Linked DNA regions of Oligoflexus sp.. The protein of the gene in region 1 interacts with the protein of each later gene in a pairwise test. Links are inferred from orthologs where the notes say so. Each region holds a gene or a part of one and is shown on either strand. Other genes may lie near its edges. The genes, in order: ndk and ung.

Region 1 (10,688 bases):
AAGCGCAAGCATGGCAATATCCCTCTTTAAGAGAAAAACGCGATGAAAAAGCCTCTTTTTAACAAAGTCCTGGTTGCCAATCGCGGGGAAATTGCGCTGCGCATCATGCGGACGCTCCGCGATCTGGAAATTCCCAGCGTTGCTATTTATTCGGATGCGGATGCCGGCAGTCTGCACCGCAAATATGCGAATGAAGCCGTTCGTCTGCCCGGTCGCGCCTCGAAGGATACCTATCTGAATGTCGAGGCCATCCTGGAGGCGATTCGGCTGACCGGCGCCGATGCCGTGCATCCGGGTTATGGATTTCTATCCGAGAATGCCGCGTTCTGTGCGGCTGTTACGAAGATGGGCGTGAAGTTCATCGGTCCGTCCGATCATGCGATGCATCTCATGGGCGATAAGGTTCAAGCCAAGGCGATCATGAAAAAGCATAACGTGCCCTGCGTGCCGGGGAGTGATGGTGCCTTGGCCTCCGTGGACGAGCTGCGGGAGCTGGTGAAAAAGATCGGCTATCCCATTATTCTGAAGGCCGCTGCGGGAGGTGGTGGTCGCGGGATGCGCATCGTGCGGAAGGACGAGGAACTGAAAGATTCCTTCGAGGCCTGCAAGCGCGAAGCGATATCCTATTTTGGGGATGATACTGTGTTTGCGGAACGCTATGTGAGCAATCCGCGGCACATTGAAATCCAGGTGCTCTGTGATGGAAAAACGGGTGTGCATCTTTTCGAGCGCGATTGTTCGGTGCAAAGACGCCATCAGAAGCTGATCGAGGAAGCGCCGAGTCGTTTTCTGAATGATGAGCAGCGCCAGCAGCTGGGTGAAATCGCTGTGCGTGCGGCTCTGGCAGCGGATTATGAAGGCGTCGGTACGGTGGAATTCATCTGTGAATCCCCTGATCGCGCCTACTTCATGGAAATGAATACGCGCATCCAGGTCGAGCATCCCGTGACCGAGATGATCACGGGCGTGGACTTGATTCAGGAGCAGATCCGCGTGGCCGCGACCGGCAAACTCCGTCTGAGCCAGGAGGATATTAAAATCCGCGGCTGGTCGATTGAAACGCGGATCAATGCCGAGGATCCCGCCCAGGACTTCATGCCGAATCCAGGGCAGATCACGCATCTGCATCTGCCGGCCGGTCCCGGGATGCGGGTCGATACGCATATTTATGCGGGTTATACGATTCCTTCGGATTATGATTCGATGGTGGCGAAGTTCATCAGCTTCGGTGCCGATCGTGATGAAGCGATTCAGCGTATGCTGCGGGCGCTGTCTGAATTCGAATGCGATGGCGTTCCGACCACTGCGAAATTCCATGAGGTGGTGCTGAAGCATCCGGCCTTTGTTTCCGGTGAGTTTGATACTGGATTCCTGGCTTTGCATCAGAAGGAAATTGATACGGCGTTGAAAGGCGGTCCGGCTGATGAAAAATACAGTCGGCTCTTTACAGCCTTCCAGGCCCAGGTGAAAGCCGACGGTCGCTCTGGAAACGCTGTATCGCTGCCTTCGCAGTGGCAGCTGCGAGCGCGCCATGAATCCTGTCGGCATTAAAGGAAGGAAGTCCTATGAAATGGAGCAGTAAAACGGAAAGCGCCGGCACGGAAGTCACTTTACCTGACGCCATTACTCCCGGCGTCTGGAGTCCCGCGCAGGTCGGCACAGAGTCCATGGAAATATGCTGGGAACCCGGTCTTCGCACACTTTTCGTGCGCGAGTCCGCGAAGCATCCGGAAGTCCCCTTGAAATATCGCGCGGTGAAGAGCCAGCGTTTTCCCGGTGATCTTTTCACCGAGATCCTTTTGGAATACGTCGGCGGCTCCGAAGGCTTCGCCCGTATTCTCCAAGGCGAAGTCGGCATCCAGGTGCCCGGCCTCAACGGTCGCAAGGCCGGCGCCGGCGCCGCGGGTGAAGTCATCCGCTCGCCGATGGTGGGCAAGGTGCTGAAAGTTCATGTCGAGCCCGGTCAGGTGATTGAACGCGGTCACGAGGTCCTTGTGATCGAGGCGATGAAGATGGAGAATAAAATTTTCGCGCGCAGTTCAGGTACAGTGAAGGACGTTCAAATCGCTGCTGGCGCCCAGGTCGTGGTCGGCCAGGTGCTTGTGCAGATCGGGTCCTGACCGAAGACAGTTCGATATCAGGGCAAAACTACGGCTACCTCTGTCGCTCGCTTTGCTTTTGCCCTGGATTCAGGAATCCTTGATTCTACTGAACCGAATACTGATCAAACGCTGGTACTCCTGTTTGATATGTTCAGGAAGGATGCTTTGACGAATGGCGTCCATCAAAACGTCCTGGCTTTCGATAAATTCTTCAAGCCTACCCAGGATCGCTTTCTCCGGGATCATGAGATTTTCCCCAAGAAAAATAAAGTTGGATCTCTTCATTGAAGACTTCTTTCCTTGGACCGATAACGTAAGTTCTTCGGGATCATCCTTTTCACTGATCAAGAGACGCGTAGAGAGCAAATCATAAGCGGGCGAGAGGGTCACCCGGTCGGGTTTATCCGTTATCATGGAAAAATTTTTCATATGCATATCGGCGTTGCCGGTCAAAAAGGAAAAGACTGTAATTTCAAAGTAGCGAAGGGCATCGTCGCCGGGATTGGATGAATAACGCCTTATGACTTTTCCGACTCGTTCCGCAGTGCTTTTGTCTTTGTGTTCAGTCATCATTTCCGAGAGCTGACAAAGATCCTCGACTGCGATTTTCTTTTTCCCTTCACGATCAAATCGCTTCGTGATGTAGGCGAGCTGTCCGTCTTTCATGATTATTAACCCGTGGGGCGCGGTTTTGATCCCGCATTTTTCAGCCAGGTGCATCGTCAGGTGTTCCACCTCGGGCATATGAGGATACTCTGGGGCCGGGGGTTTGAGGATGTGGCTCCCACCAAGGTATCCCACAAGGGTAAGCCGATCTGTGGCTTGCGTGGATAGTGATTCCAGCTGCAAAGACAGTTTTCTCTGAACGCCTGTCATGGCCAGGCGCCTATTGATCAGGGCACCAGCGAGTTCGTCGATATCATTTTGGTCAAGATCGAGAGTAGGTATAACTTTTTTTCCGAATAGCTTTCGAGCACATTGGGGATGGTAGAGTTGATCGACCAAACTCTGGTAACACACCAGGCATTTTTTATAAGGATTCATGGCTGATCCTCATCAGACAGCGGCTGAACATGCACAGCGCCGATACAGTCGCGACATGCTGCCAGCAGCAAACCCATCCGGTCTTTAGGGTTTAATTTCCAGTTCTTTGTACTGAGATCAAGCAACCACCCTTCCGGGATAAGTCCGTCAAAAATTGGAAAGAGGAATTTGGACTCATGGACTTCAGTGTCCAAGGGTAAGGTGAGACTGATGGCCTGAGCGCCGGGCTGCTGCTGGTAAGACTTATCATAAGTGAAGAGATACGTGCCGCTTTCCGTTTCCTGAATGATGCCGGCAAACTTATTTTTGAAGAAGACTCTTGCCTGTCGCGTCATGTCCAATCCTCTTTCTGGATCGGCCGTGGCGCCAGTTCATGCCCAAAGAAAGCCAGAATCTTGTTCACACTATCCATCTTCGCGCTGGCTTTGCCAAGTTCGAGGTCACGAATGAATTTTGTGCTCAATCCACTGCGACGGGCGAGCTGTTCTTGCGTATAGCCAAGTTCTTTCCTTCGCATGCGGACAAATGTGGCGACCGGCCCAGCGGTTTCCAGGATCTCCTCAACTTTTCTTCGAGGCGCTCGCTTCCTGGATTTTATCTCGTTGTTTTTATTCATTTTGGCCTCGTGCAGCATCATTTTTAGCCCCCGACGAGGAGCTATAATGATGGTAACACCTCTTTTATGACCTTGTAAGGGTACAAAATAGATATTTTATATAAGCAGGGGAGTATAAAAATGAAAGTTCCTCATTTTATATCCTTGCAGGTGTATAAAAATAGCGAATGCCTCGCCCTCCCTGACAAAAAAAAGTGCAATATCACTCAACTCATCCCGTCCTCATACCGCCCGCGTTACCCTTTGTTTGATGATAGTCGGAGCCCTACATGAAAGCACGAGTCCATATCACCCTCTTCACGGCCGCGTCCCTTTTGGGAGCTGCGGCCTTTTTCTTCCCCAAGGCTTCGTCGGCTCCTTCGGTGTCTGCCTCGCAAAAAATTGTAAAAACTTCCACGCAAAAAGACAGCGTGAGTCAGCTCGCAGCGCCGCTGCTTCATCGTGAATTCACTTCGACCTGCATCAGCGGGAAGGATGGTTTCTATAAAGAAAAGCTGAGCTTCGCCGCCGATGCTACTACGACCTTCGCCAGGCATTATTTTGCGGATGCCGCCTGCCTGCAACCGAGTGAGAAGGAAAGCGTTCAAGCGGGACACTTTGCAGTGGCCGAAGAGGAAGAAGGTCAGCTGCTTTTGATCGTTCGCAATCTGCAGGATAAAAAGAGCGCGGATGTTACGCCTTACTTTGAAGCGTTGATCAAAGTCGATCGCGAGCAGCTCGTCATGCAGAACAGCCCTTCGACTTCGCTGCACTACACGGCCTCCACCAAATCCATCTAAGCCCTTGCATCCCGGCAGTTTCTGCCCACTGTGCGCACCTCGGACCCTGTTACAATAGAAGAGGAATAGAGTCCTAAGGAGGCACCATGCGCACCTTGGTTTTTGGTCCTATGATATTTCTTTGTCTGGCCCTGGGCGCTTGCCAGAGCGGTGGCGGCGGCGGTGGATCAGACGGCGTTTCCGGCAATGAAGGTGGTTCGGAGCCGATCAACCCGACGGAAGAACGGGCTTATAAAAGAGCCATCCTGAAATGCTATAAGACAGGGGGTTCGCGCGTCGTGAAAATTGAAGGCCAGCTGATGTGCTACTAATCGGCGACAGTCAGCTCCGAGCGGGACCCGGAACCCCATTCCGGGTGCCAATTAGCCCACAAAACCTATAAAACCAGCCAATTTTAACCAGCCCCCTGCCAACTATGCTTAAAAAAGAGCGTTAAAACGCTCGTCACCCTTGCCAATTTTCAACCTTCCAGTATGATTATCTGCGTTTTTTTCCTATCTTAGGATACATTGAAAAACTCTTTCACAGGCAAGAGGAGCTTACCTTGGAACTTACACTTTCGATCATTAAACCCGATGGCGTGGAACGCAACCTTGTTGGTAAGATTATCAGCAAATTCGAAGATCAGGGCATCAAGATCGCGGCCATCAAGAAGGTTCAACTGAGCCGCGCTCAGGCTGAAGCTTTTTATGCCGTGCACAAAGCTCGCCCCTTCTTCGGAGAGCTGGTAGAATTCATGACTCGCAGCCCTGTCGTCGTCATGGTCCTGCAAGGTGAGAACGTGATCGTGCGCAACCGTGATATCATGGGCGCCACCAACCCAGCGCAAGCTGCAGCGGGCACGATCCGTAAAGACTTCGCCAAATCCATCGGCGAAAATACCGTGCACGGCTCGGACTCGCCGGAAGCTGCGAAGAACGAAGTCGCATTCTTCTTTGCATCCAGCGAAATCTGCTGAAACCATTTCGTGAATCTTCTGGAGCGGATCCCTATGGTCAATCTTATTGGCAAAATTTCATCGGAACTCGGGCTTAAGGAATTTCAAGTTCATAACTCCGTCAAACTCATGTTCGATGAGGAATGTACCATTCCCTTCGTCGCCCGTTACCGCAAGGAAATGACCGGCAGTCTCGATGAAGTTGCCTTAAGAGACATTCGGGAACGCTACAACTACCTGACGGAACTGGAAAGCAACAAGCAGAAGTACCTGAAGGTGGTGGAAGAGCACTGCAAAAAAAGCCCCGAGCTGATGGACAAATACCCAGAGCTCAAAGCCAAATTTGAAAAGTGCGAAACCAAGCAGGAGCTTGAGGACCTTTATCTGCCGTTCAAACCCAAGCGCCGCACACGCGCTCAGGTGGCTCGCGAGAAAGGCCTTGAGCCCCTTCTGGAAAAAATCCTGGCGGAATCCGCGGTGCTCACCAATCTTCTGGAAGCCGCGAAGCCTTTCGTCACGGCCTCGGATGCCAGTATTGATCCGGCCCTGAAAGTCCCGGATGAAAAAGCCGCGCTCGCCGGAGCCGCTGACATCTATGCCGAGCAAATTGCGGAAACGGCCGAACTTCGCGCACTCGTGCGGCACATCTCCCAGGAATCGGGCGTGCTCGTTTCGAAGAAGATCGAAGGCGCGGAAGCCGAAGACGGAGTCGAGAAGACCGCCGCGGCCAGCAAGGATAAGAAAAGCAAGAAGACCGATCCTTCCAAGTATCAAAACTATTTCGATTACCAGGAACCGATCAGCAAGGCCGCTTCGCACCGCGTGATGGCGGTTCGTCGTGGGGAAGCGGAAAAAGTCCTGAAGGTGTCGATCGACGTCGATGTCGCCAAGATCACCGCGGAACTGAAGAGCAAGGTCATCGCCGATCGCCGCATGACACCCGAAGTCAAAGCCTGGGTGGAACAGATCGTGGAAGATGCCTACCGCCGCCTCGTGAGCCCTTCGATCGAAACCGAACTGCGTCTGCAGCTGAAGCAGACCGCCGAGACCGAAGCGATTCGCGTGTTCTCGGAGAACCTGGAAAACCTGCTTCTTTTGCCGCCTATTCCTGGCAAAAGCGTGCTCGGTGTTGACCCAGGCCTTCGGACCGGCTCCAAATTCGCTGTGGTGGACGAGACGGGCAAACTCCTGACCCACACCACGCTGCTCACCGACCTTGGTGACAAGGAAACCAATAAGACGACCCGCGCCAAGGACGAGATCCTGCGCCTGGTCAAAGAATACAATGTCCACTACGTGGCCGTCGGCAACGGTACCGGCAGCCGGGAAATCATGCGCCTCATCGCAGCCGTTTTGAAAGAAAACGATCTGAAGGATGTGAAGCGCCTTGTCGTGAACGAAGCCGGCGCTTCGGTGTATTCGACCATGGATATCGCCCGTGAAGAATTCCCGGACCTCGATCCGACGATCCGCAGCGCCGTGAGTATCGCGCGCCGCCTCCAGGATCCCTTGGCCGAACTCGTGAAAATCGATCCCCGCTCGATCGGTGTGGGCCAGTATCAGCACGATGTGAACGTCACCAAACTCAAGACGAGTCTGGAAGAAGTGGTGGAGAGCTGCGTGAACCGCGTGGGTGTGAACCTGAACACGGCCAGCTATAAGCTTCTGAGTTACGTGTCCGGCATCGGCGGCACCGTGGCCAAGAATATCGTCGCCAAGCGCGATAAGGATGGCCGTTTTGCATCGCGTAAAGACCTTATGAATGTATCAGGGCTCGGCCCCAAGGTCTTCCAACAGGCTGCCGGTTTCTTACGCGTGCCTGAATCAACGAACCCGCTGGATAACTCCGCGGTTCACCCGGAAGCCTATGAGATCGTCGAAAAAATCGCCAATGACCAGGGCAAAGGCATCACCGAGATCGTCGGCAATCGCACCCTTGTGGAAACGATTCCGCTCGAAAAATATGTGACCGAACGTTACGGGATGCCGACCCTCAAGGATATCGCGAAAGAACTTCTGAAGCCAGGCCGTGACCCGCGTGAAGACGGTGCGCGCCTTATGTATTCGGATGACGTTTCCGAGATCGAGGATCTGAAAGTCGGCATGACCCTGCCTGGCACCGTGACCAACGTCACCAACTTCGGTGCGTTTGTGGATATCGGCGTGCACCAGGACGGTCTGATTCACATCAGTGAACTCGCCGATCAGTTCGTCGATGATCCTTCGAAGGTGGTTTCGGTCGGTGATGTCGTCGATGTGCGCGTGATCGAAGTCGATCTGCAGCGTCGCCGGATCGGTCTGAGCCGTCGTCTGAATGCAGCTCCCAAAGCTCAAGGCGCTGCCGCGCGTCCCGAAGCCGTGGCTGCTGGTCAGCAGCAGGCGCAGCGTCCGCAGCAGGGCGGCAAAGGCAGCCCGATGAAACCTCGGGGTTCGGAACCTGCCGCACGTTCGGTGGGTGGCATCAGCGCCAAAGGCAAGGCGCCGCAGCCGAACTACACGATGGATGATCTGCTCGCCAAGTTCAACCAAAGGAAATAAGCAGCATGGCGCAAGTCAAAGTGCAGTTGGGAGTGATCGGTGGATCCGGCGTCTATCAGATGGCCGGTGTCGAGAAGGTCAAGGAACACACCATCCCAACGCCCTTTGGCGAACCGTCGGATGCCATTATTGAAGGCAAAATCAACGGTCGAACCGTTTACTTTCTGCCAAGGCACGGACGGGGCCACCGCTGGCTTCCGTCCGAGGTCAATTACCGCGCGAATATCTATGCGCTCAAATCCCTGGGCGTCACGCATGTGCTGGCCGTCAGCGCGGTCGGCATCATGCAGGATCATATCAAACCAGGTGACCTTGTTCTCCCTGATCAGCTTTACGATCGCACCAAAGGCCTCAGGCCTTCCACCTTCTTCGGGGGCGGCATCGTCGGTCATGTGGAATTCGCCGATCCTTTCTGCCCGGATTTTCGAGGCTGGATCGAAGCGGCCGCCCGCAAGGTGACCCCCGAAGTTCATAGCGGCGGCACCTATGTCTGCATCGAAGGTCCGCAGTTTTCCACGCGGGCCGAATCCCATCATTATCGCGCTACACTTCAGCCCGCTGTGATCGGCATGACCGCTTTGCCTGAAGCCAAGCTTGCTCGGGAAGCGGAGATGGCTTACGGTATGCTGGCTCTTGCCACCGATTATGATTGCTGGCATGAGCATGAGGCCGATGTTACCGTCGGAACGGTGATCGCGGTCCTCAAGGCCAACACCGAGAAGGCCAATCGCGTGATCAAGGAAGTCCTGGCCGGGCTTCCCGCTCAGCATGAAAGCCGTATCTTCGAAGCGGCGAAACACGCGATCATGACAGCACCGGAAATGGTTCCGGAGCAAAAGAAAAAGGATCTGGCGCTGCTTTATGGCACATATCTCAGCTGATTCCGGCGTGATCCGGGGTGAAATTGAATTCCCGGTTTATTATGAAGACACGGACCTCTCCGGATTCGTCTATCACTCCAACTACCTTAAATACTTCGAACGCGCCCGCGAGCATGTGATCGGGATTCGTTTTCTGAAAGAACTCTTTGACCAGGGCGTTCATTTCGTCGTGAGCAAGGCGGTGCTGGAATACAAGGCCCCCGCGCAGCACGGCGATCAGGTTCTGGTCATTTCCGAAGGACAATACTCCCGCTCCCCGGCCATTCCTTTCGAGCAGAACGCTTATCTGGTCAATGGTGAAGGGACGCGGCGTCTGCTCGTAAGCGGACAGATCACGATCGTGGCGCTCAATGCTCAGAACCGCCCCATCCGCATGCCGGATGTGATTATCGAACGTTTTCAAAGGCAGAGCCCTGACGCAAAAGGATCAAAACCAACCACTGACGAGGAGTCACCCCCATGGTAAACAACCCAACAGGCATCACTGGTTTCGATTTCATCGAGTTCAGCAGCCCCCAACCGGAAAAACTGCATGAGCTGTTCACGAAGCTGGGTTTTTCGCGGCTGAAACGCCACAAGACCAAAAAGATTGATTACTATAAGCAGAACGACATCCATTTCCTGGTGAATACCGAGCCCGGCTCCTTCTCCGTGACCTTCAACAAAGAGCATGGTCCCTGCGCGTCGTCCACCGGCTGGCGCGTGCAGGATGCGAAGAAGGCTCTGGAGGCCGCTGTATCCCGCGGAGCCAAGCGCGCGGAGACATCCGACTATGATCTGCCCGCGATTCAGGGCGTGGGCAACAGCCTCATTTACTTCGTCGATTTTCATACGGCCAAGGATCGCTGGGAGCGTCTTGGTTTCGTGGATCTTGAAAAGACCGAAATCGTGCCTTCGAAAGGTTTCGCTCTGGTCGATCACCTGACGAACAACGTGTATAAAGGTCAGCTGCAACCTTTGGCGACTTTCTATAAGGAAGTCTTCGGCTTCGAAGAGGTTCGCTACTTCGATATCCGCGGCGAGCAGACCGGACTCAAATCCTATGCCCTGCGTTCCCCCTGCGGCTCCTTCTGCATTCCCATCAACGAAGGGACGGAAGCCAAATCGCAGATCAATGAGTATCTGAACGAATATAAAGGCGAAGGCATTCAGCACATCGCGCTTCTGACGTCCAACATTATCAATGTGATGGACAAGATGAAAGTGGAAGGCTTGAAAACCCTCGACATCGATGCCGATTATTATGATATGGCCTTCAAGCGCGTGCCACAGCTGAAAGAGGATAAAAAGAAGATCCAGGAGTATAACCTGCTCGTCGATGGTGATGAGAGCGGCTACCTCGTCCAGATCTTCACCGAGAACGTCATCGGCCCCATCTTCTTTGAATTCATTCAAAGGCACAATAATCTCGGTTTCGGTGAAGGCAACTTCGGAGCCCTCTTCCGCGCTATCGAACGCGATCAAAAGCGTCGCGGCGTGCTGTGATCCTGCTTTGATGGTAAGAGCAAAACTTATCTGATAGAAAGAAAGCCCGGCCTGGACCGGGCTTTTTTGTTTTTCACTTAAAATCACCCAAGAGGTACCGATAGCATCAAAGGAAGGCCGTTGTGGCTTTCGCTTTGGAGACATACGGGATACCACAATGCCGGCTGTTGAAAACGTGGATTCGCCTATTCCGCGACGTACGCTGCTCCTCATGGGCAGCTTGATGATGGCGTCGCTGCTTCCCACCTGCCTCTATCTGGCTTTTGCTTCGGGAACTACGGGCCCCACATCCACCATGCTGCCCCT
Region 2 (10,584 bases), on another replicon or contig:
CATAAAGCTGACGCGACAGATACATGCGCGCTTCGGGTGAATTGATATGCTTGTAAAGATTCAAGACGAGATTGTTTGATACAATCGAATCCCCGGTGGCGAAAAAGGCCACAAGGCGCTTGATCAAATGTTTCTCGGCATCAGACAGCTTGTCCCTCAGGTCACCCACGTCCGTTGTGAAGTCGACTTCCTCAACGGTCCAGGTGTTTTTGATGGCATCCTTATACATTTCAAAAAACAAAGGATACTTCATCGGTCTCAGGGTCAAATCCATCCCAGGACTTAACAGCATTCGTTCACTCCTCACGTACAGGCTTCGCAGGCTTCTGGGTTTTCAAGGGAACAGGCAATCGCAGCGACGGCAGTGGGCGCTTGCGTCTGCACTGTGGTTTTATTGATCTTGGTTGCTGGTCTTGAACGCAGATAATACGTCGTCTTCAGACCTTTTTTCCAGGCATAATTGTACATCGAGGACAGTTTTCCGATCGTCGGGCTCTCGCTGAAGAGGTTGAGCGATTGACTCTGGTCAATGTACGCTCCGCGCTCGGCAGCCATGTCAACCAGCGATTTCTGCGGAATTTCCCAGGCTGTGCGGTAGACGGCGCGGATGCTTTCGGGAATCTCGTCGATACCCTGGATCGAACCCTCGGCCACCTTGATCTTGTTACGAATCGACTCATTCCAAAGGTCGAGTTCCTTCAGAGCCTTCACCAGATAGGTATTGATCTGGATGAATTCACCCGACAGGGTCTCGCGTTTGAAGAGGTTCGAAACCTGAGGCTCGATGCACTCATAGGCGCCGCAGATGGAGGCGATGGTCGCTGTGGGCGCGATCGCGATCAGCAGCGAGTTGCGCAGGCCGTAGGTCTTGATTTTCTCACGCAGGGCCTGCCAGCGGGCTGGATCCGTAGGGGTGACGTTCCAAAGGTCGAATTGCAGCACACCGTCTGCGGCTCGGGTGTCCTCATACGAAGGATGCGGACCGAATTCCTTGGCCAGAGCGCAGGATTCTTCCAGGGCAGCGAAGTAAATCTCTTCCTGGACGCGGCGCGAGATTTCACGCGCGGCTTCGCTGTCGAAGGGCAGCTGGAGCTTAAAGAAGGCATCCTGCAGACCCATCAGACCGAGGCCAACCGGACGCCATTTATGGTTCGAGGCGGCCGCGGGAGCGATCGGATAGAAGTTGATATCGATCACGCGATCCAGGTACTTCACGGCCACGCGGGCATTTTCACGCAGCTTGGCATAATTGATTGTTTTGTCTTCGACGTAATTCGCAAGGTTGATCGAACCCAGGTTACAGACGGCGGTCTCATCTTTCGACGTGATTTCGATGATTTCTGTACAGAGGTTCGACAGGTGCACAACGTTGGCCGGATTTTTGCCGGTCTGATTGCACTTTTTGTTGCTGGCGTCCTTGAAGGTCATCCAGCCGTTACCGGTCTGCGCGAGCGATTTCATCATCGCGGCATAAAGTTCACGGGCAGGAATACGGGCCTTGGCCATGCCTTCGCGTTCTGCAGAAAGATACGCTTCCTCAAAGGCGTCACCGAAGAGGTCGGTGAAATGCGGCACCTCTGCTGGATCGAAGAGCGACCACTGGCCGTCGCTTTCCACGCGCTTCATGAAAAGATCAGGAATCCAGTTGGCGAGGTTCAGGTTGTGCGTGCGGCGCTGCTCGTCGCCCGTGTTGTCACGAAGCTGCAGGAAATCCAAAATATCGGCGTGCCATGTTTCCAAGTAAATACAGGCCGCGCCTTTGCGCTTGCCGCCCTGATTCACCGCCGAGACGGACGAGTCGAGAGTTTTCAGGAAAGGGATGATGCCATTGCTTTTGCCGTTGGTTCCGCGGATCAAAGAACCCTGGGCGCGAACCCGGTGATAGGCGAGGCCGATGCCGCCGGCGAATTTCGAGAGCATGGCGACATCTTTGTACTTATCATAGATGGATTCCAGACTATCATCAGGCGAATCGAGCAGATAGCAGGAGCTCATCTGCGGACGACGCGTGCCGGAGTTGAAAAGAGTCGGCGTGCTGGGCATGTAGGCGAACGACGAGATCAGGTCGTAGAATTCGATCGCTTCCTTCACAGTCAAGGACAGGCCGCAGGCGACGCGCAGGAAGAAATACTGCGGCGTTTCGAAAACCCAGCGTTTTTCCGGGTCTTTCAGAAGATAGCGGTCATAGACGGTGCGAATACCGAAGTATTCAAAAAGCTCGGAACGGCGGTGGTCGATCGCAAGGTCGAGCTGCTCACGATGTTCCATCACGAAATTGTAGGTATTCTCTGCAAGCAGGCCGACGTCATAGCCGTGCTGAATGGATTCCGAGAAGCTGCGGACTTTCAGCTTGGCCACTTCATCCAGAACGAACTGATGCAGCTGACGTGCAGCCAGGCGCGAATATTCCGGTTCGTCGGCGATCAGCATGGCCGTCGTGTGCATGACAAGTTTATCAATCTCTTCGCTCGTGGCACCGTCGTAGAGTCCATTCACCACTTTTTCCAGGATCCGATCCGCATCCACTTCATGGAGACCATGACAGAGCGAGGCGATGGAGTCGCGGAGTTTCGTGGTGTTCAGCGGCTCCCTGTCGCCATTCCTTTTCCGAATGAAAATGGAACGTTCACGGCGCAGGCCAAGGTTGGCATCTGCGGGGGCAGTGGCTGTGCTGCTGGGCGTGTGAAGACTCATGGCAGTTCCTCTCGACTAGAGCTATGAAGGTTGACCTGACGGCCTAAAGCCTTTTCTTATTGGCGCCGGCTTTTCATGCAAAAGCCACGCCTTGAGCAGCGCCAGAGCAGGGTTTCAAAGAAAAAAAAATTCCCTGCGATCCGGTGCATCGCTTTCTATATCGTATATATCTGGATTGTTGTGTCTCATGTGCGGGAACTTGAATCCCGCTGGGGTATTCGGCTGCTGGCAGAAGAGAGCATGGGCTCCCCCAGGCTGCACGCCGCACCCGGCCGCTAGAGTTTACAGAGTGCGGCCCTCGATTCCTTGGCTCAACATCGCATGTACGTGTACCACAGTTTACTCACCATCCGTTCGACTTATATCTCAACAACTTGAGCGCGTATCATGTGTCGGTAGCTTTTGAAAGCCAAGTCTATTTGCGTATTGGGGATCCATTTGTTGCCGACAAAATTTAGCATATCTAGTGTGAGCAACCCGAGTCAACCCCTAAATATAGCGCTGTCCTGTGGATTAGCTGTGAATAAGTTTCCGAAAAACGGAGGAAAAATAAAGCAGGATGCGCACTTGTGGGAACCGTCCTCGTTTCAAAAAAAAACTTATCAACAAGCCACCATGCATGGCTGCATTCTTTGGTATAGCTGGCTCAGCGGGTTTTTTTTGAGGAAGAAACAGCAGTCGTTTGAAGTTTTGCATAACATGCAGGACGGATTGGCAAGTCAACTCTATTTTGAATTTTTCTCACGCAGGCACTTGAAAAATTTGTCCTTGCGGCTCGCCAGGTTTTATGACAGGCAGCGACTCCCGGCTTTTCGCTGTGAGTCGCACACGAGCTAGAAAAACTGCGTATTTCACTTACGCGCGGCCTGTTTTTCGTGGGCCTTCAGGACTTCCTCGGCTTCGAGGCCTGTGAGGTCTTTGATGCCTTTCATCAGCCGATAGAGCGCGAACATCATGATGGCCATGGATGGGACGACGATGACCGGCCAACTCAGAGCGTTCATTTTTCCAAGCTGTTCGTTGAATTCGGGTGTACCCGTCGGGCTTGTCAGGAGCACGCGCGCCAGGACAAAGTTGAGTATGGCGGAAATGAGAAAGGAACCAGCCAGAAGATACGAGGACTGCACCATAAGGCGTTCAAACGACTCTTTATGATGGGTTGACTGCAGACGCGATTCCACCAGATCGACATTAATAATAGCGTCGTTATAGAGAAGTTTTTTGACCAGAGGACTTTGTGTGCGCATCGACACGATGATGGCGATCCCGATCAGGCTGGGTACAGCGGCTTCCTTGACGGCGATCCATTCCACCGGCAGTTGCACCAGCGTAAAAACTCCGGTGAGAAGGATGCTGATAAATCCCAGGCCCGAGATAAAGCTAATGTGACGCCTCTTCGCGAAATCCCAGATGCTGTAGGCGATGGGGAAGGCCAGGGCCAGCAGCAGGCCTTTGACCGGACCGAGGCGTTCCACGGTGCTGAACTTGCTCAAGATCACGGACGGGATCGCGATGTTGAATACAAGGCTGATTAAGGGGTTTTCCTGAGCATTCTTCTTGTCCATCGAGTCCTCTATGCGTTCAAATTTTGCGGCAGCTGCCAATGGATCGGCGGTTCCCCGCGCGATTTCAGATATTCATTGATTTTCGAGAAAGGCCGACTGCCGAAAAAACCGCGATGCGCGGAAAGCGGCGAAGGATGCGCGGTCTCGATAACGAGATGCTTCTCGCGGTCGATGCTGCGTCCCTTCTTTTGCGCATGGGCGCCCCATAGCAAAAAAACCAGGCCTTCCCGTTTTTCATTCAAAAGCTGAATGATGCGGTCGGTGAAGTGTTCCCAGCCTTTATTCTGATGCGACGCGGCCTGGCCCTGCTCGACGGTCAGAACGGTGTTCAATAGCAGGACGCCCTGTTCCGCCCAGGCCTGCAGATAGCCGTGATGCGAGGCGGGTACGCCCAGGTCGGATTTCAATTCCTTGAAGATATTCACGAGCGAAGGGGGGATCGGCACGCCTGGTTTCACGGAAAAACTGAGACCGTGCGCCTGATCCGGGCCGTGATAGGGATCCTGGCCCAGGATCACGACGCGAACTTTGTCAAAAGGCGTGGAGTTCAAGGCATGAAAGTAATCCGATCCTTTCGGATAGATGATTTTGCCCTGCGCGATTTCCTTTTTGAGAAAGTCTTTCAGCTTCAGCATATATTCCTGTTGGAATTCGGGCTCCAGCACCTTCTTCCAGCTTGGATGCATTTGAATGGTTTCGTTACGCATGGGACGTCCTTAAAGAGAAACGAATCCTCTTTTATATCGGCTCCTTCCCCATTCGTCCATGCCGTAAGAATGTCCCAGCCAACCTGCCAAAACCCTCCCTGCCCATTCCCGCAGGGCCGGAAATCAAGGGAATTTTATCCCATCTTTTCCACGGGATGACGGGATTCCTTGAAGTCCCGCGCCGGAAGGCGAAGAGGAAGTCAGAACAAGAACTTTCATGCGGGTCTGTGATACCCCACTGAGGCGCCTGATGCGTAAGGATAATGCTGACAAACTAGCCTGTCTGGTCGTGGATGACAACTACGAGATTTTCGTTTTGATCGAGGCCGCTGTGGGTGATGCCTACGACTGCGAATATGCACCCGATGCCTTCACAGCGCATCAGCTGCTGCTGACTCGTCACTTCGATATCATGCTCTGCGACATCCGCATGCCCCACATGGATGGTTTCGATCTGATGGAGCAGTTGAAACAGAAGATGATCACCATTCCCGTGATCTTCGTTTCGGGGGCCGTGAATCCCGACAACGTCCGTCGCGCCTTCCAACTCGGAGCTGCGAACATCATCGCCAAGCCCATTCCTTTGCAGGAGCTTCGGGACAAGATGAAGGTGGCGGTGGATTTGCATGACAGGCTGATCGAGGAAAGCTACGGCAGCGATCAGGAGATGGGCTATGTCTATAACCTCCTGAAGACCTATTACTATGATACCCAGGAGATCCTGCATCAGATCCAGCTCTACCATATTCCGATTTCGGTGGTGAAAGAGGAGCTGGATAAAAAGCAGAGGCTGGGAAAATGCTTTCTGGACGACCCGGAAAGCATTCGGTTCCTGGCAAAGGCGGCGTGACGCCTCCCCGCGCGGTGGATTCCGGGTGAATTTTGTGCAGTCGCTCCGTAGAATGGAAGGACCTGACTGGCGACTGCACAGATCCTTTATCACCTGAAGGTCGAATCCCATGAATTCCGCCCTTAAAGCTTTGATGTGTCTTCTGCTCTTCACGATTTTTGTCAAGAACCCTCAAGCCGGGGCCCAGGACCTGCCGCCCCAGGGCGCTTCATTCTTCGACTCCATGCAGAGCACCGTGGGAATCATCTACGACGGGAAGCCATTGCCTCTGGAGCCGCATCCTTTCGAGGCCCTCCTGAAAAAATTGAATCAGCATTCCACGTTCTTTACCTCGGTGGTCCCCTTCGGTCGATCGCTGCAAAAAATGGCAGCCTATCCCCAGTCACTGAAATACCCTCGCGTGCTGGTGGCGACGAGCGAAATCAGCAAGGACATGAACACTCACTTTCGCGGTCGGCTCTTCATCGCTTATGTCGAAGCTGCGAGAAAGTTGGAAGTGATCAGCTACAACCCCATCATGGGACGCTATGAATTCCAGATCGTCGACAATTTTCATCCAGGTGGCAAAGCGCAGGCTCGCTATATGCCGAGAAACCTCTGCCTCCGCTGCCATCAAGGAGGAACGCCGATCTTTGCAGGCGGCGAGTGGCTGGAAACAACAGCCTTCAATCCGGAGCTATTGAAACTGGCGCAAGCGGCCATCGGCAGCAAAGACTACCTGGGCATTCCCCTGGCGCGTGATGACGCCTCTTCAAAATACGAATTGATCCCCAAGCCCGAGCATTTCGAGGATATGGTTCGCTTCGGAGCTTTGCTGATCGGCTATCAGAAAGCCTGGCAGGACCTTTGCTCGTCAAACCGGAATAAAGTTCAATGCAAGAAAAAACTTCTCAAATGGATGCTGGTCACCAACCTTGCGGATAAGCTCTCGCTTGAGCCTGATCGTGAACTGCTCCGGGCCTTTGTCTCGGTACTTGGCAAAGGAACGATCAACGTGCCCTCGGAAATGCTGGCGGATCACAATCCTGTCGTGAATGGGCAGCTGTCCTATCACATGCCTCCAGACATGGATCCGAGTCTTCCCAGGGAACCCATGCAGATTATCATGGCATCCCAAGGCGATCCCCTGGGTCTTCAGTTCTATAAGTTTCACATCTTCATCAAAGGCATGGGTCAGAGTTTTTTTACGGAAAAGGACTTCAGTCAGATACGGACCATTCTTGGTGGCCGGATAGAGAAGCGCTCTCAGAAAACCGACGCAGACAAAACCTGTTTACCGGATGCCGGCGCTCTTCTTCAAAGTTTGAACAGTCCGAAGGAAGCGAAACCATCCATGGAGGGGAGCTGCTTTCCCAAGGAGGCATGGCTCAAGTTCATGAAGGCCATTGACACCATGCCGCTCACTGCGAATTCTCCTCTTTCACGGGAAACCATACTTGAAGAACTCGACAAACGGCTCGGAACTCAATACGCGAACGGCCTATGCTGCCGGACCAAGCTCATGCCTGCCGTCCAAAAAGAGGCCGAGAAGAAAACGAGGCTCGATCCAGGATCCTTCAAAGATCAAAGACTTCAATCCTTCGTTCGCTTCTGCAGTGAATGCCATCTTTATCAGGATCTTCCCCCGCCATTCCTGGCTGGCGAAAATGAGCGGGAGGTGTTGGAAAATATCAGGAAGAAAGCGGAGCTGATTCAATTTAGACTTGAAAATAAGCAAATGCCGCCCCAATTCGCGCGGCATTCATTGACCTCTCAAGAACGGCAGGATCTCCTGCGCGATCTTAAGAGGATTTCAGCTCATGATTAAGGGCAGATCACTGGCGAATGCGCCGAGTTCCCGACACCATTGACGGCAACGACCGTGAAGCAATAGGTCGTGGTGCTTGCAGCCATCGCACCGAGAGCGGTTTTAACCTCATCACTCGTCACAGCTACGGAGTATTTCGTTCCGTTCTTCTGCAGAGAAGCGAGCGGATAATTTTTGATCTGAATGGGGACGTCCGTCTTCCCGGGAAAGCGCGGGTTGCGATCGGGAGGGACAACGAAGACCTTATAAGAAACAACCGCAGCATCCGCCGAGGCGTCCCAGCTCATTGTATAGTTCGTAACGGCCGCAGGATTTCCGTTGTTCGCTGGTGGAGGCGTTGTATTGCCGGTTGGTGACCCGGAGGTTTTGTCTTCGGTTTTCGCATCGTCAGCCTTGCTTGCTGACTGGGCCGTTGCGCCGTTCGTGGTGCTGCGGCTGTCCTGAATCACTTCGGCCTGGCAGGCGTGAATCAGGAGAGACGCAGATACGATGGACGAAAGGCAGACAGCAGTTCGATTGAAAATCATATCTGTGCTCCTTTCTTATTTCGTCACAGCAAAGCCGGCTGGCGCTGCTGGGGCTGGGGCGTTGGCTGGTGTGATGATGACGTCGACGCAGGACTTGTAATTCAGGGTCCCGCTCATGTCCTGAACGAATTGGATCGTGCAGTCGGTGCAGGGAGTATTGGGAACTGTGAACTGGAAGCGGCCCTTGTTGGGGGTTGCTCCCACGGCCGTGTTGTCATCTGTTTGCGCGGGGACCAGAGTTGTAAAGTTCACCTGGCCCATAGGAGAAAAATTCAGCTGAAAGGTACCGGTGTGGCCAATCGTTTCTTCAAAATCGGCAGTCACCGTCTCACCGACCGTGAGAACGACAGGATTCGTACCCCGGGTCGTGGCGCCGCAAGGTGATGCGGCGTCGCCTTTGTTGCCATCACTGGAGTTTCGTGGAACGAGTCGCGGAACACCACCGGTAGCAGTTGTCACGCTGAGACGCGCATGCGCGAAACTCACAGTTGCTAAGAAAAGATTAGCGCTTGCAGAGAGTGCAAGCAGATGCTTCGTATTCAATGGCTTTTCCCCTCGGTATATGTTGAAACCAGTCCCATAGGGCGTTATCGGCACATAATGAAGAATTCATCAGTGAAAATTGTAAGTAACCGTTAATATTCGGTAAAAATTCGAATTTTCAACGGATTTTGGGGCCGAGCGGGGTCTATGTACTTGAAATTTTCCAGCAAGTCACCTGCACCTCGCCGGTTTTTTTCGACTCCATCATCACCGTCTCGTCCGCTTTCGCCGTCGGGGTTTTTTCCACGCACATCTCCAAAGCGGCCACGGTGTGCTTCAGTTCGGTGGCAAAGCGCAGGGACTCACTGAGCAGGGGCACGCTATGCCCCAGAATCTTCTGGCAATGATTCAGTTCGTGAAACTGCTTGGCCAGAAGCGTGGCTATCCTTTCGGAATGCATTGCGCTCTGGCTGGTTTCCTCCAGAACTTTCTTGCTGAAATTACTGTGATTCAGGAGCGAACGATCCATGCTGCTGACAATGTCGGCGGTGGCAACGCCCACGTTATAGGTCTCCTGCAGCTTGTTCATATGGATATTGACTTCCATCTGCAGAAGGGTCAGCTCGGATGCGGAATACTTCACGGCCGCCACACCGTTGCGGAGGTATTCACCGCATTGATTGACGGGAATGAAAACGTGATCCGCTTTCGACGCCGCCTGAGAAAGGTACTGCGCAGTCTTTTGCAGTTCCTCCCGTCCACCCTGGATGGCTTCCTTGATGTGATGGGCAAAGGTATGAAACTGTGCGGCCAGGACCCTAAGTTCACTGCCAAAGGGAAAAAGATCCGTGACCGTCGGATGCGCCTGCCCCCGCACGACCTCGATCGAGACCGCGACCGACTGCGCATTGATCTGCCTCGCCACCTCATCTATCTGTTCGGTCAGGCCCACGAGATGGTCCCACTTCTGCATCAAAGAGCTGACCGAAGTGTGGGCTCCCGAAATGTTGTCCCGGGTTTCACTCAGGACGGAAAAAATTGCATCATGAATCTTGCTGCCATGGTGGGCGCTATAATGAATGCGTTCCAGGTGCTCCTGGGCGCGGACGATCTTATCGCGCAGGATGCTGTCGCTTTGAAGGGATTCATGGATCAGACGGAGCGTTGAGGCATTGGTGCTGCCCAGGTTTTTGGATAAATCGAGAAGATTATCCAAATTCTGCCTGACCTGAGCGAGGGGGTCGGAAAGCCTCGTCTTCTTCCAGTCCAGCTTGGAGTGTGCCGCCAGCTGTCCGCATTCCCGGCTTTGGTCCAGAACACGGCCCAGGCGACTGTTGATCTTCTGCATTTCATCATGGCCGCTGATAAGGCTATCGTAAATATTTTTGCTGCGTTCACCCAATATTTTTATTGAGTCGGTGACGCGCTGCACAAGGCCCGGGCCAGGCTCCTGCTGCTGATGAAGAAGCCGGTTTTCCAGCTCATGCAGGCCTTTTTTAAGATTATGGTAGACGCCGTCGTCACGCTCGCGGCGCACGAGCAGCACGCTCAAACATATCATGGAAAGCAGAAGGCAGGTCAGAAGCTCCCAGCGAAAGGACGCGAAGCCATCCTCTTGACCTGAGACATGAATGACAATAAAAACCGCCGTGGCCTGCAAAAACAGGGACACGGAAAGAGCCGGAGTCTTGAGTCGATGCCATGCGTCCATTGGAATCTCAGTTCCTGGTCGTGGAATAACTTTGATTCCCTCGGGAGTTCATTGTGCCTTACAGCGACTCCGGGCAAGAGGCAGGAACGAGCGTCCTGCAGCTGATGACAGCAAATAAACCATGATTATCTCTAACATCATTCACTTTCAATGATCAAGCCTCGTCCGGGAGGCCAGGCTCAGAGTCATCAGATGAATCGAAGTGAATGCATTTCTTTATCCTGCGATCCTTCCAAACTG

Evidence for each region.
Region 2: the proteins of ndk (region 1) and ung interact in binary tests that used the Escherichia coli proteins (3 or more experiments, as listed by UniProt). The link is inferred for Oligoflexus sp. from one-to-one orthologs.

Annotation. Positions count from the first base shown.
Region 1 is NZ_DASTAT010000014.1:19,635-30,322, reverse strand. Bases 3,974-6,792 are described here. They hold ndk (nucleoside-diphosphate kinase), read left to right. Parts: upstream 3,974-5,085; coding sequence 5,086-5,499; downstream 5,500-6,792. Other genes in these bases: VFO10_RS02165 (Tex family protein), read left to right, coding at 5,533-6,792; VFO10_RS02175 (hypothetical protein), read left to right, coding at 4,628-4,852; VFO10_RS02180 (hypothetical protein), read left to right, coding at 4,032-4,541. Outside these bases: VFO10_RS02210 (acyl-CoA carboxylase subunit beta), read left to right, coding at 1-30; VFO10_RS02205 (acetyl-CoA carboxylase biotin carboxylase subunit), read left to right, coding at 43-1,551; VFO10_RS02200 (acetyl-CoA carboxylase biotin carboxyl carrier protein subunit), read left to right, coding at 1,566-2,120; VFO10_RS02195 (HipA domain-containing protein), read right to left, coding at 2,190-3,146; VFO10_RS02190 (HipA N-terminal domain-containing protein), read right to left, coding at 3,143-3,481; VFO10_RS02185 (helix-turn-helix domain-containing protein), read right to left, coding at 3,478-3,762; more of VFO10_RS02165, read left to right, coding at 6,793-8,016; mtnP (S-methyl-5'-thioadenosine phosphorylase), read left to right, coding at 8,022-8,897; VFO10_RS02155 (acyl-CoA thioesterase), read left to right, coding at 8,878-9,363; hppD (4-hydroxyphenylpyruvate dioxygenase), read left to right, coding at 9,357-10,382; VFO10_RS02145 (hybrid sensor histidine kinase/response regulator), read left to right, coding at 10,540-10,688. UniProt on the Escherichia coli protein: Major role in the synthesis of nucleoside triphosphates other than ATP. The ATP gamma phosphate is transferred to the NDP beta phosphate via a ping-pong mechanism, using a phosphorylated active-site intermediate.
Region 2 is NZ_DASTAT010000131.1:14,482-25,065, reverse strand. Bases 3,118-5,832 are described here. They hold ung (uracil-DNA glycosylase), read right to left. Parts: upstream 4,967-5,832; coding sequence 4,268-4,966; downstream 3,118-4,267. Other genes in these bases: VFO10_RS27675 (response regulator), read left to right, coding at 5,217-5,816; VFO10_RS27685 (VC0807 family protein), read right to left, coding at 3,546-4,259. Outside these bases: VFO10_RS27695 (ribonucleotide-diphosphate reductase subunit beta), read right to left, coding at 1-292; VFO10_RS27690 (ribonucleoside-diphosphate reductase subunit alpha), read right to left, coding at 304-2,694; VFO10_RS27670 (hypothetical protein), read left to right, coding at 5,926-7,623; VFO10_RS27665 (hypothetical protein), read right to left, coding at 7,620-8,150; VFO10_RS27660 (SCE4755 family polysaccharide monooxygenase-like protein), read right to left, coding at 8,166-8,693; VFO10_RS27655 (methyl-accepting chemotaxis protein), read right to left, coding at 8,839-10,344. UniProt on the Escherichia coli protein: Excises uracil residues from the DNA which can arise as a result of misincorporation of dUMP residues by DNA polymerase or due to deamination of cytosine.